DNA from 2 places in the Streptomyces sp. NPDC058001 genome. Region 1 is predicted to be linked to the other one. Evidence: riboswitches for the same ligand, from Rfam matches in the RefSeq annotation. Region 1 holds a riboswitch; the other holds the start of a gene.

The links. A riboswitch is a leader RNA that binds a small molecule or an ion and turns the genes downstream of it on or off. The one in region 1 is predicted to bind cyclic di-AMP.
Region 2: linked by a shared signal. The riboswitch ahead of ACFVT5_RS01520 (NlpC/P60 family protein) and the one ahead of ACFVT5_RS32880 (peptidoglycan DD-metalloendopeptidase family protein) in region 1 are both predicted to bind cyclic di-AMP.

Annotation. Positions count from the first base shown of each region.
Region 1 is NZ_JBHVQT010000014.1:268,556-272,889, forward strand. Features, by position in the region: gene ACFVT5_RS32870 (STM4011 family radical SAM protein) at 1-239, shown strand, start outside; gene ACFVT5_RS32875 (SGNH/GDSL hydrolase family protein) at 189-980, opposite strand; gene ACFVT5_RS32880 (peptidoglycan DD-metalloendopeptidase family protein) at 1,161-2,108, opposite strand; cyclic di-AMP (ydaO/yuaA leader) riboswitch at 2,113-2,301, opposite strand; gene ACFVT5_RS32885 (alpha-galactosidase) at 2,605-4,334, opposite strand, start outside.
Region 2 is NZ_JBHVQT010000001.1:314,143-318,476, forward strand. Features, by position in the region: gene ACFVT5_RS01510 (hypothetical protein) at 1-77, shown strand, start outside; gene ACFVT5_RS01515 (hypothetical protein) at 108-719, opposite strand; gene ACFVT5_RS01520 (NlpC/P60 family protein) at 731-1,939, opposite strand; cyclic di-AMP (ydaO/yuaA leader) riboswitch at 1,946-2,120, opposite strand; gene pcrA (DNA helicase PcrA) at 2,335-4,334, shown strand, end outside.

The DNA.
Region 1 (4,334 bases):
TCCCGGCCGAACTGGGGAACCTGTACGACGGTTCGTACCGCGCGGCGCTCGGCCCGCGCCCCTGTCCCCGTACGGCGTGCGACTGCCACATCGGGTACGTCCATCTGGAGACCCTGCCGCTGTACGACGTGTTCGCCGGGGGCGTCCTGGAACGCGTACCGGCGAACACGGTCGTGCCGCCGGGCGGTTCAGAGGGGCAGCAGGTCCGGACGCTTGGCCTCCATGTGGTCACCCGATGACTCGCCTCGCAGCCGCCGCCCGATCCACGGCACCAGATACTCACGGGCCCAGTGGATGTCGTCGCGCCGTACTTCGAGGGTGCCGCGCGGCGGTAGCGGCGGCCACGGCTGGTCGGGGTCGGCGGGCACGTCGACGCCGAGGACCTGTCCGGCGCGCAGCGCGACCCGGGTGTGCCCCTCGGGCGAGAGATGCAGCCGGTCGTCGTCCCAGGCCCGCCGGTCCTGCACGGTCCGCAGCGACCAGAGGTCGAGCACCGGACAGCCGTAGCGGTCGGCGACCGCGCGGACATGTCCGTTGTACGTGGCGATCTTCCCGCGCAAATGCTTGAGCAGGGGCACACCGCGGGTGTCGAAGCCGGTGGTCACCACGACGGTGCCGACGGCGTTCGCGAGGTCGGCGACGGCGCTTTCGAACCGCTCGGCGACCTCGTCGGGGTCGGTGCCCGGCCGGATGATGTCGTTGCCGCCCGCGGCGAAGGTCACGAGGTCGGGCGCCAGCTTCTTGGCGCGCGGTACCTGGTCCGCGACGATCTGGTCGAGGAGCTTTCCGCGGACGGCGAGATTGGCGTACCGGAAGGTGTGTTCGGGGAGTCGGTCGTCGAGAAGGACGGCGAGCCGGTCGGCCCACCCCACGAAGCCTCCGTCGGGCCCGGGGTCCCCGACCCCCTCGGTGAAGCTGTCGCCGACCGCTGCGTAGGACCTGATCGCGTCTCTGATGAAGGTTGTCGACTCTGCTGCCACAACGCCCCATCTTTCACCGGCGCGAGTGAGCTACGCCACCGTAATAAAGCCATCCCAGGGGTTGACGAAGCGTGAGAAAGACCACCGGTCAAGATTCGGCCAACCCGGAATACGCGGAAGGGTCGCATCCGCCGATGCGACCCTTCCGTGAATCCGACCGATCGAGTGGATCGAGTTCGGTCAGACGCTGACTCCGTGCGCCCGCAGATACGCCAGCGGGTCCACGTCGGATCCGTAGTCGGGCGAGGTGCGGATCTCGAAGTGCAGGTGCGGTCCGGTGACATTGCCGGTCGCGCCCGAGAGTCCGAGCTGCTGGCCGCCGGTCACGGTCTGCCCGGCCGAGACGGACAGCTGGGAGAGGTGGGCGTACTGCGAGTACTGGCCGTCGCTGTGCTGGACGACGACCTGGTTGCCGTACGCGCCGCCCCAGCCCGCCGAGACGACGGTGCCCGGACCGACGGACTTGATGGTGGTGCCGGTCGGGACGACGAAGTCGACACCGGTGTGGTAGCCGCTGGACCACATGCTGCCGGACTGGTGGTACGGCGTACCGACGGCGCCGCCGTCGACGGGCAGCGTGTACCCCGAGGCATTGCTGTCGGCGGCGTTGGTGGTCGCGCCCTGGTCGGCCGGGGCCGCGGTGTCGGCGGACGACGAGGAAGGCGCCGGCTCGGTGGACGGCGCCGCGGTGTCGTCCGACGAGGAGGACGAGGACGACGGGTCGGCCGGAGCGTCCGCGGCCTTGCCACCGATGGTCAGCTTCAGACCGGGGTGAATCAGGCTCGGGTTGTCGCCCACGGCCTCCCGGTTGTCCTCGTAGAGCTTGTGCCAGCCGCCGCTGACGCTCTGCTCCTGCGCGATCTTCGAGAGATAGTCGCCGGACTTCACGGCGTACGTCCTGACCGTGGCCGTCTTGGCGGACTTCGCCGCTTCGGCCTTCTTGACGGCGGCCTGGTCGAGGGCGACGGACTTCTCGGCGGCCACGGGTGCGGCCTGCCCGGGAGCCGCGTGGGCGCCGGTGGCGCCGATCAACGGCAGTGCGAGCGCGGCGCCACCGGTGCCGGCGACGGCGATTCCACGGGTGAGGCGCTGGGCCTTGGGACGACGGTGCTTACCCTTCGCGGGCATGACGAATTCCTCTCCGGCGCCTACGAGGTGAGCTGTCGGGTTCGGGCTGGAGATGCCCGGTCGCGCTTTCACGCGACTTCACCCCGAGCCGCTCCGGTCTCCCGATAGGGGTTCCGGATTCGGCGTACTACCTGTGGATCCCCCGCTCCTGCCAATTTCGGGTGGGTGTCCGGATTCCGGGCGGCGGCAGGATTAGGCGTCCGTCCGGATGGAGCTGGACGCTAAGCGAGCAGGAATGCCGCAGACAAGCAGAGAATTCGCAAACGCATTCCGCTTCTTGATCCTTGGTGAATTTCCCGGTCACCCTGCGTCGATGAAGGACCTTCCGGAGTACCGCAATTCCCTTGGAGCGCACGGAACATGGCCCGAGCATGATCGCCACCCACCGTCACGGATATGATCCTGCTCACTGACGCCGCCGCCATAGCGCCTTATTCCGGTTATTTCAGGGCTAGTTGGACCAGTGGCCCAGAATCCCATCAAACGCGCAATTCGGTCAGATGCGGCGTAGCCGGATGACTGTCGCGTCCAGATCGCCGCGTAGTCCGGTGCGCAGCCCGTGGTGCAGCAGGACCGCGCCTCGGTGCACGGTCCCGGTCTCCCGGCACTCGTAGGAGGCCAAGGCGTCCAGGCCGCTCAGTCGCACCGGGGCCGTCGCTTCCCCGTACTGCTGGGCCGGCAGCCAGGCGAGCACGACGACATCGTCACCGAGCACGTACTGGATCGCGCTCGGCCCGCCGGTCACCCCCTCCGGGGCCCGCAGCCGGTAGAGGTCTCCGCGCTGGACCACCGGCCTGATCTCCTTGTAGAGATCCACCCAGGTCCGCGCCTCGGCCAGTTCCTCACCGCTCCACTCCGTGAGGTCACCGCCGAGGCCGAGCACTCCGGCCATGGCGCTGACGAACCGGAAGCGGAGCGAGCTGACCCGGTCGTTGAGCTGCGTGTTCGGGCTGTCCGTGACCCAGGCCGCCATCACCCGTGCCGGATGCAGCTGGCTGAAGCCGTGCTGGATCGCGAGCCGGTCCAACGGGTCGGTGTTGTCCGAGGTCCACACCTGGTCGGTGCGCGCCATGATCCCCAGGTCGACCCGTGCGCCGCCGCCGGAGCAGGACTCGAAGGCGACACCGGGATGGGCATCGCGCAGCCGGTCCAACAGGGCGTACAGGGCGCGTACATGGGCGTTCCAGAGCTTCTGCGGGTAGGGCTCGCCCGGCCAGCCCGCGTCGGTGAAACAGCGGTTGAAGTCCCATTTCACATAGTCGATCGGGGCACTGTTCAGCAGCGCGTCGAGCCGCTCCCAGAGATACGCCTGGACGTCCTCACGGGCGAGATTGAGGATGAGCTGATTGCGGAATTCCGTCCTGGTACGTCCCGGAAAGTGCTGCACCCAGTCGGGGTGCGCCCGGTACAGCTCCGAGTCGGGGTTCACCATCTCGGGCTCGACCCAGATCCCGAACCGCATGCCCAGCGTGTGCACGTCGTCGGCGAGCGGCTTCAGCCCGGACGGGAAGCGGTCGGGGTTGGGGGTCCAGTCGCCGAGCCCGGCCCGGTCGCTGGTGCGGGACCCGAACCAGCCGTCGTCGACCACGAACAGCTCCACGCCCACCTCGGCGGCCCGCCGGGCGAGGGCGCGCTGCTGCTCCTCGGAGATACCGAAGCCGGTGGCCTCCCAGGAGTTGTAGAGCACCGGACGGTCCCGGTCCGCTTCCGGCACGACGTACGCGCGCTGGTAGGCGTGCCAGGCGCGGCTCGCGCCGCCGAATCCGCCGCCGCTCCACAGCCCGGCGAAGACAGGTGTGGTGAGCGTGGCGCCGGGCGCGAGCAGGTCCTGTCCCGCGTCGTCGTGTCCGGTGCCGCCGGTGATCTGGACGGCGCCGTCGGGCAACTCGTGCACGGCGATCCGCCAGGACCCGGACCAGGCGAGTGCGCAGCCGTAGACCTCGCCCCGCTCCTCGGTCGCCTCGCCGTCGGCGTCGAGCGCGACCCAGGGCAGATGCTGATGCCCGGTGTGCCCGCGCCGACTGCCGATGACCCGCTCCCCGTACGTCAGCTCGGAGCGCGTAAGCCGGGACTCGGCGGCCCACCGCCCGTGCAACTGCGAGAGCCGCCAGCGGTCGCGCCGGGGCAGGGTCCAGGTCGCGGAGTCGGCGCGCAGCACCTCCAGGGCGGGCGCGTCGGCGGGGCCTTCGTGGGCCAGGACGGCGGAACGCTCGACCACGTCGCCGC
Region 2 (4,334 bases), on a different contig from region 1:
CCGTCGACAAGGGCCTGTTCGCCACCGTGGGCGGCCTGACGACGGCGAACATCTTCATCGCGGTCCTCTGGACCTGAGTCCCGAGGGCCTCAGCCGAACCGGGCGCGTCAGCCGAACCAGGCCACCAGCCGTACCCGTTCGTCCCCGTGCCCGGCGGCAAGCCCCCGCATCGCCGTCCACACCGGCCCCCAGCGGCCCCCGTCCGGTGGCGCGAGCATCCGTGCCGTGAGGACCACCGGCCGGTACACCGCGCCGTCCCGCCGTACCTCGCCACCCGCGGGCCACTCCGGCGGCGCCGGAAGCACCGACCCGCCGAAGATGTCCGCCGCCGCCTCGGACAGCTCGGGCGTCACCGCCACGACCTCGTCCAGGACCAACGTCCCGTCCCGCCCGGGTCGCCAGGCGCCCACCCAGGACCAGGCGGGCGCGTCGGCGAGCGGCGCGTCCCAGTCGACGGCGGCGACCTCGGCCCAGGTGGCGTAGGTATGGCTGTGCGTCCAGTCGCCGGTACCGGTCTCCCGTACCGGGGCCGAGACGTCGTCGGGTAGACCCCGGTAGGGGAAGAGCGGCCGGTCCACGCCCCACGCCCCGCTGACCCCGAAGAGGCAGTCCCACGCGTCGTGGTCCCGGCCGAGACCGAAGTCGGCCAGGTCGTTCGCGACCTCCCACCGCCCGCGCGCCGTACGGATCTCGATCGCGCCGTCGATATCGGTGCCCATGAGAGGGGCCGTTACGCCGGGCGCACCACGCTGTGGATGGGCATGTAGTAGATCGACTCGACGCGTACGTTCGCACCCGGCTTCGGGGCGTGGATCATCTTGCCGTCGCCCGTGTAGATGCCGACATGGCTGATGTCGTCGTAGAAGAAGACCAGGTCACCGGGGCGGGCGTCGGCCGTCGACACCGTCGTACCCACCTTCACCTGGTCCCAGGTGGTCCGCGGCAGTGTCACACCGGCCGCCTTCCACGCGGCCTGCGTGAGACCCGAGCAGTCGTACGAACCGGGCCCCGTGGCCCCCCACACATACGGCTTGCCCAACTGGGCCTCGGCGAAGGCGATCACCTTGGCGGTCTGCGTGGACGCACCCGCCGATGTGCCGGAGCCAGAGCCAGAGCCAGTGCCAGAGCCAGAGCCAGTGCCAGAACCGGAGCCGGAGCCGGTGCCCGTGCCGGACCCCGTACCCGACGAAGAGTCCTGCGCCGCCGCCTCCTGCCGCTTCTTCTCCTCCGCCGCCTGCTTCCGCGCCAGTTCCTCCGCCTTGCGGCGCGCCTCCTCCTGCTTCTTCTTCTCGATCGCCGCCAGCCGCGCCTTCTCCTCGGCGGTCAGCTTCGACAGCAGATCACGCGCCTCGCCCAGCTTCGTCTGCACATCCTGCTTGCTGCTGCGCAGCGCCGTCTGCGAGGTCGTCAGCTTCGTCAGGCTCTTCGCCGCCTGCTCCCGCTTCTTGGCCGTCGCGACCTGCTGCGTCTGGTACTCGTCGACGACCTCCTTCTGCCGCTCGGTGAGCCGTGACGACAGTTGGCGCTGGTCGAAGTAGTCCTGCGGATTGTCCGCGAGCAGCAGGGTCGCCGTGTCCGAGACCGCGCCGGTGCGGTACTGCGCGGCGGCGAAGGACCCCATGGCCCGCCGTGCCTCGTTCAGTTTCTCGGTGCCGCGCGCCACCTGGTCGAGCAGGCCGTCGACCTTCCTCTTCTGCTGGGTGGTGCGCTCCTTGGCCCCGTTGTACTTCTCGGTGGCCACGCCGGCCTCGTGGTAGAGGTCGTCCACCTTGCGCTGGACCTCTTCGAGGCTCGGCTTGTCGTTCACGGGCGCGGCCTGCGCGCTCTGCGACAGGAGGGCGACGGAGGTCAGGGCCGCCGTCGTGATCCCGAGGGCGGGGGATGTACGGAGCCCGGCGACACGTGTGCCCGGCTGCCGTTCTCTGCGGTGCGACGCCAACGGACGCGCTCCTTCCGTGGACCGCCTACCGGGTTAGCTGTCGGGTTCGGGCGGGTGGTTCGGAAGGCTGCCCTACGGCTCCGTACGCCTGTCACGGGTACGGGACCGATTCACCCCAGGTACTGAGTGGGTCCCCGGCTCCGGCTGCCTCGCGGCGCACCGGATTGAGCGGAGGCCACCCGTCCCGGCGTCGTTCGCCGGCGGGGGTCGGGTCGCCTGCCCGGCACGCTAGCCAACTCCTGTGAAGCCTGTGAAGGTTGATGTGCGATATGCCCGATACATTTTCGTGACTTTCTCACTGGGTGAGCGGACGGATTCGCTCCGTTTATGGTTCGGGGCCCAAGGAGGGGGAACCGGGACCGGTTGTCGGTGGGGCGGCCTAGACTCGGGAGGCGATGAGCAGCCTCTTTGACGACAGCTTCCTGGCGAACCTCAAGGCGCCCCGCGCCGCCCATGAGGACCACCCGCCCCGCTCCGACGACCTGGCGCCCCATGAGGACCCGGGGGCCCATGAGGACCCCGAGCACCAGGCCCCGGAGGAGATTCCGGACGATCTGTTCGGCGGGAAGTTCGACACACCGCCGCCCCGGGACGCGTACTACCGGGACGGCGCCCCGCGCCCCGTCCTGGACCCGGCGGCGCTGCTCGACGGGCTGAACGAACAGCAGAGGGCCGCCGTAACCCACGCCGGTTCACCGCTGCTCATCGTGGCCGGCGCCGGCTCCGGCAAGACCCGGGTCCTCACGCACCGCATCGCGCATCTGCTCGCCGAGCGCGGGGTCCACCCGGGCCAGATCCTCGCGATCACCTTCACGAACAAGGCCGCCGGCGAGATGAAGGAGCGCGTCGAGCACCTGGTGGGACCGCGCGCCAACGCGATGTGGGTGATGACCTTCCACAGCGCGTGTGTACGGATACTGCGCCGCGAATCCAAGAAGCTCGGGTTCACCTCGTCGTTCTCGATCTATGACGCGGCGGACTCCAAGCGCCTGATGGCCCTGGTCTGCCGCGATCTCGACCTGGACCCCAAGCGCTATCCGCCGAAGTCGTTCAGCGCGAAGATCTCCAACCTGAAGAACGAGCTGATCGACGAAGAGGACTTCGCCGGTCAGGCCAGCGACGGCTTCGAGAAGACCGTCGCGCAGGCGTACGCGATGTACCAGTCCCGGCTCCGCGAGGCCAACGCCCTCGACTTCGACGACCTGATCATGACGACGGTCAATCTGCTGCGCGCCTTCCCGGACGTCGCCGAGCACTACCGCCGCCGCTTCCGGCACGTCCTGGTCGATGAGTACCAGGACACGAACCACGCCCAGTACTCGCTCGTACGCGAACTGGTCGGCACCGCCGCGCACCCGGTGGATGTACCGCCGGGCCCGGACGACCTGCCGCCCGCCGAGCTGTGCGTCGTCGGTGACGCGGACCAGTCCATCTATGCGTTCCGTGGCGCCACCATCCGCAACATCCTCCAGTTCGAGGAGGACTACCCGGACGCGACCACGATCCTCCTGGAGCAGAACTACCGCTCCACGCAGACGATCCTCAGCGCGGCCAACGCCGTCATCGAGCGCAATGAGGGCCGTCGCCCCAAGAACCTCTGGACCAACGCCGGCGCGGGCGCCCAGATCACCGGCTATGTCGCCGACACCGAGCACGACGAGGCACAGTTCGTCGCCGACGAGATCGACCGGCTCACGGACGCGAGCGAGGCGAAGGCGGGCGACGTCGCCGTCTTCTACCGCACCAACGCCCAGTCCCGTGTCTTCGAGGAGATCTTCATCCGGGTCGGCCTTCCGTACAAGGTCGTCGGCGGCGTCCGGTTCTACGAGCGCAAGGAGGTCCGGGACGTCCTCGCGTATCTGCGTGTCCTGGCCAACCCGGAGGACTCCGTTCCGCTGCGCCGTATCCTCAACGTGCCCAAGCGGGGCATCGGCGAGCGCGCCGAGGCGATGATCGACGCCCTCGCGCAGCGCGAGAAGATCAGCTTCCCGCAGGCACTGCGCCGCGTGGACGAGGCGTACGGCATGGCGGCCCGCTCCACCAACGCCGTGCAGCGGTTCAACACCCTCATGGAGGACCTGCGCACCATCGTGGAGTCCGGCGCCGGTCCTGCGACGGTCCTGGAGGCCGTACTCGAACGCACCGGGTATCTGGCCGAGTTGCAGTCCTCGACCGACCCGCAGGACGAGACCCGCATCGAAAACCTTCAGGAACTCGCCGCCGTGGCACTGGAGTTCGAGCAGGAGCGCGGGGAGGCCGAGGGAGCGGCAGCCGCCGGTATCGCGGGCACGCTCTCCGACTTCCTCGAACGGGTCGCGCTTGTAGCGGACTCGGACCAGATCCCCGACGAGGACGACGGCTCCGGGGTCATCACCCTGATGACCCTGCACACCGC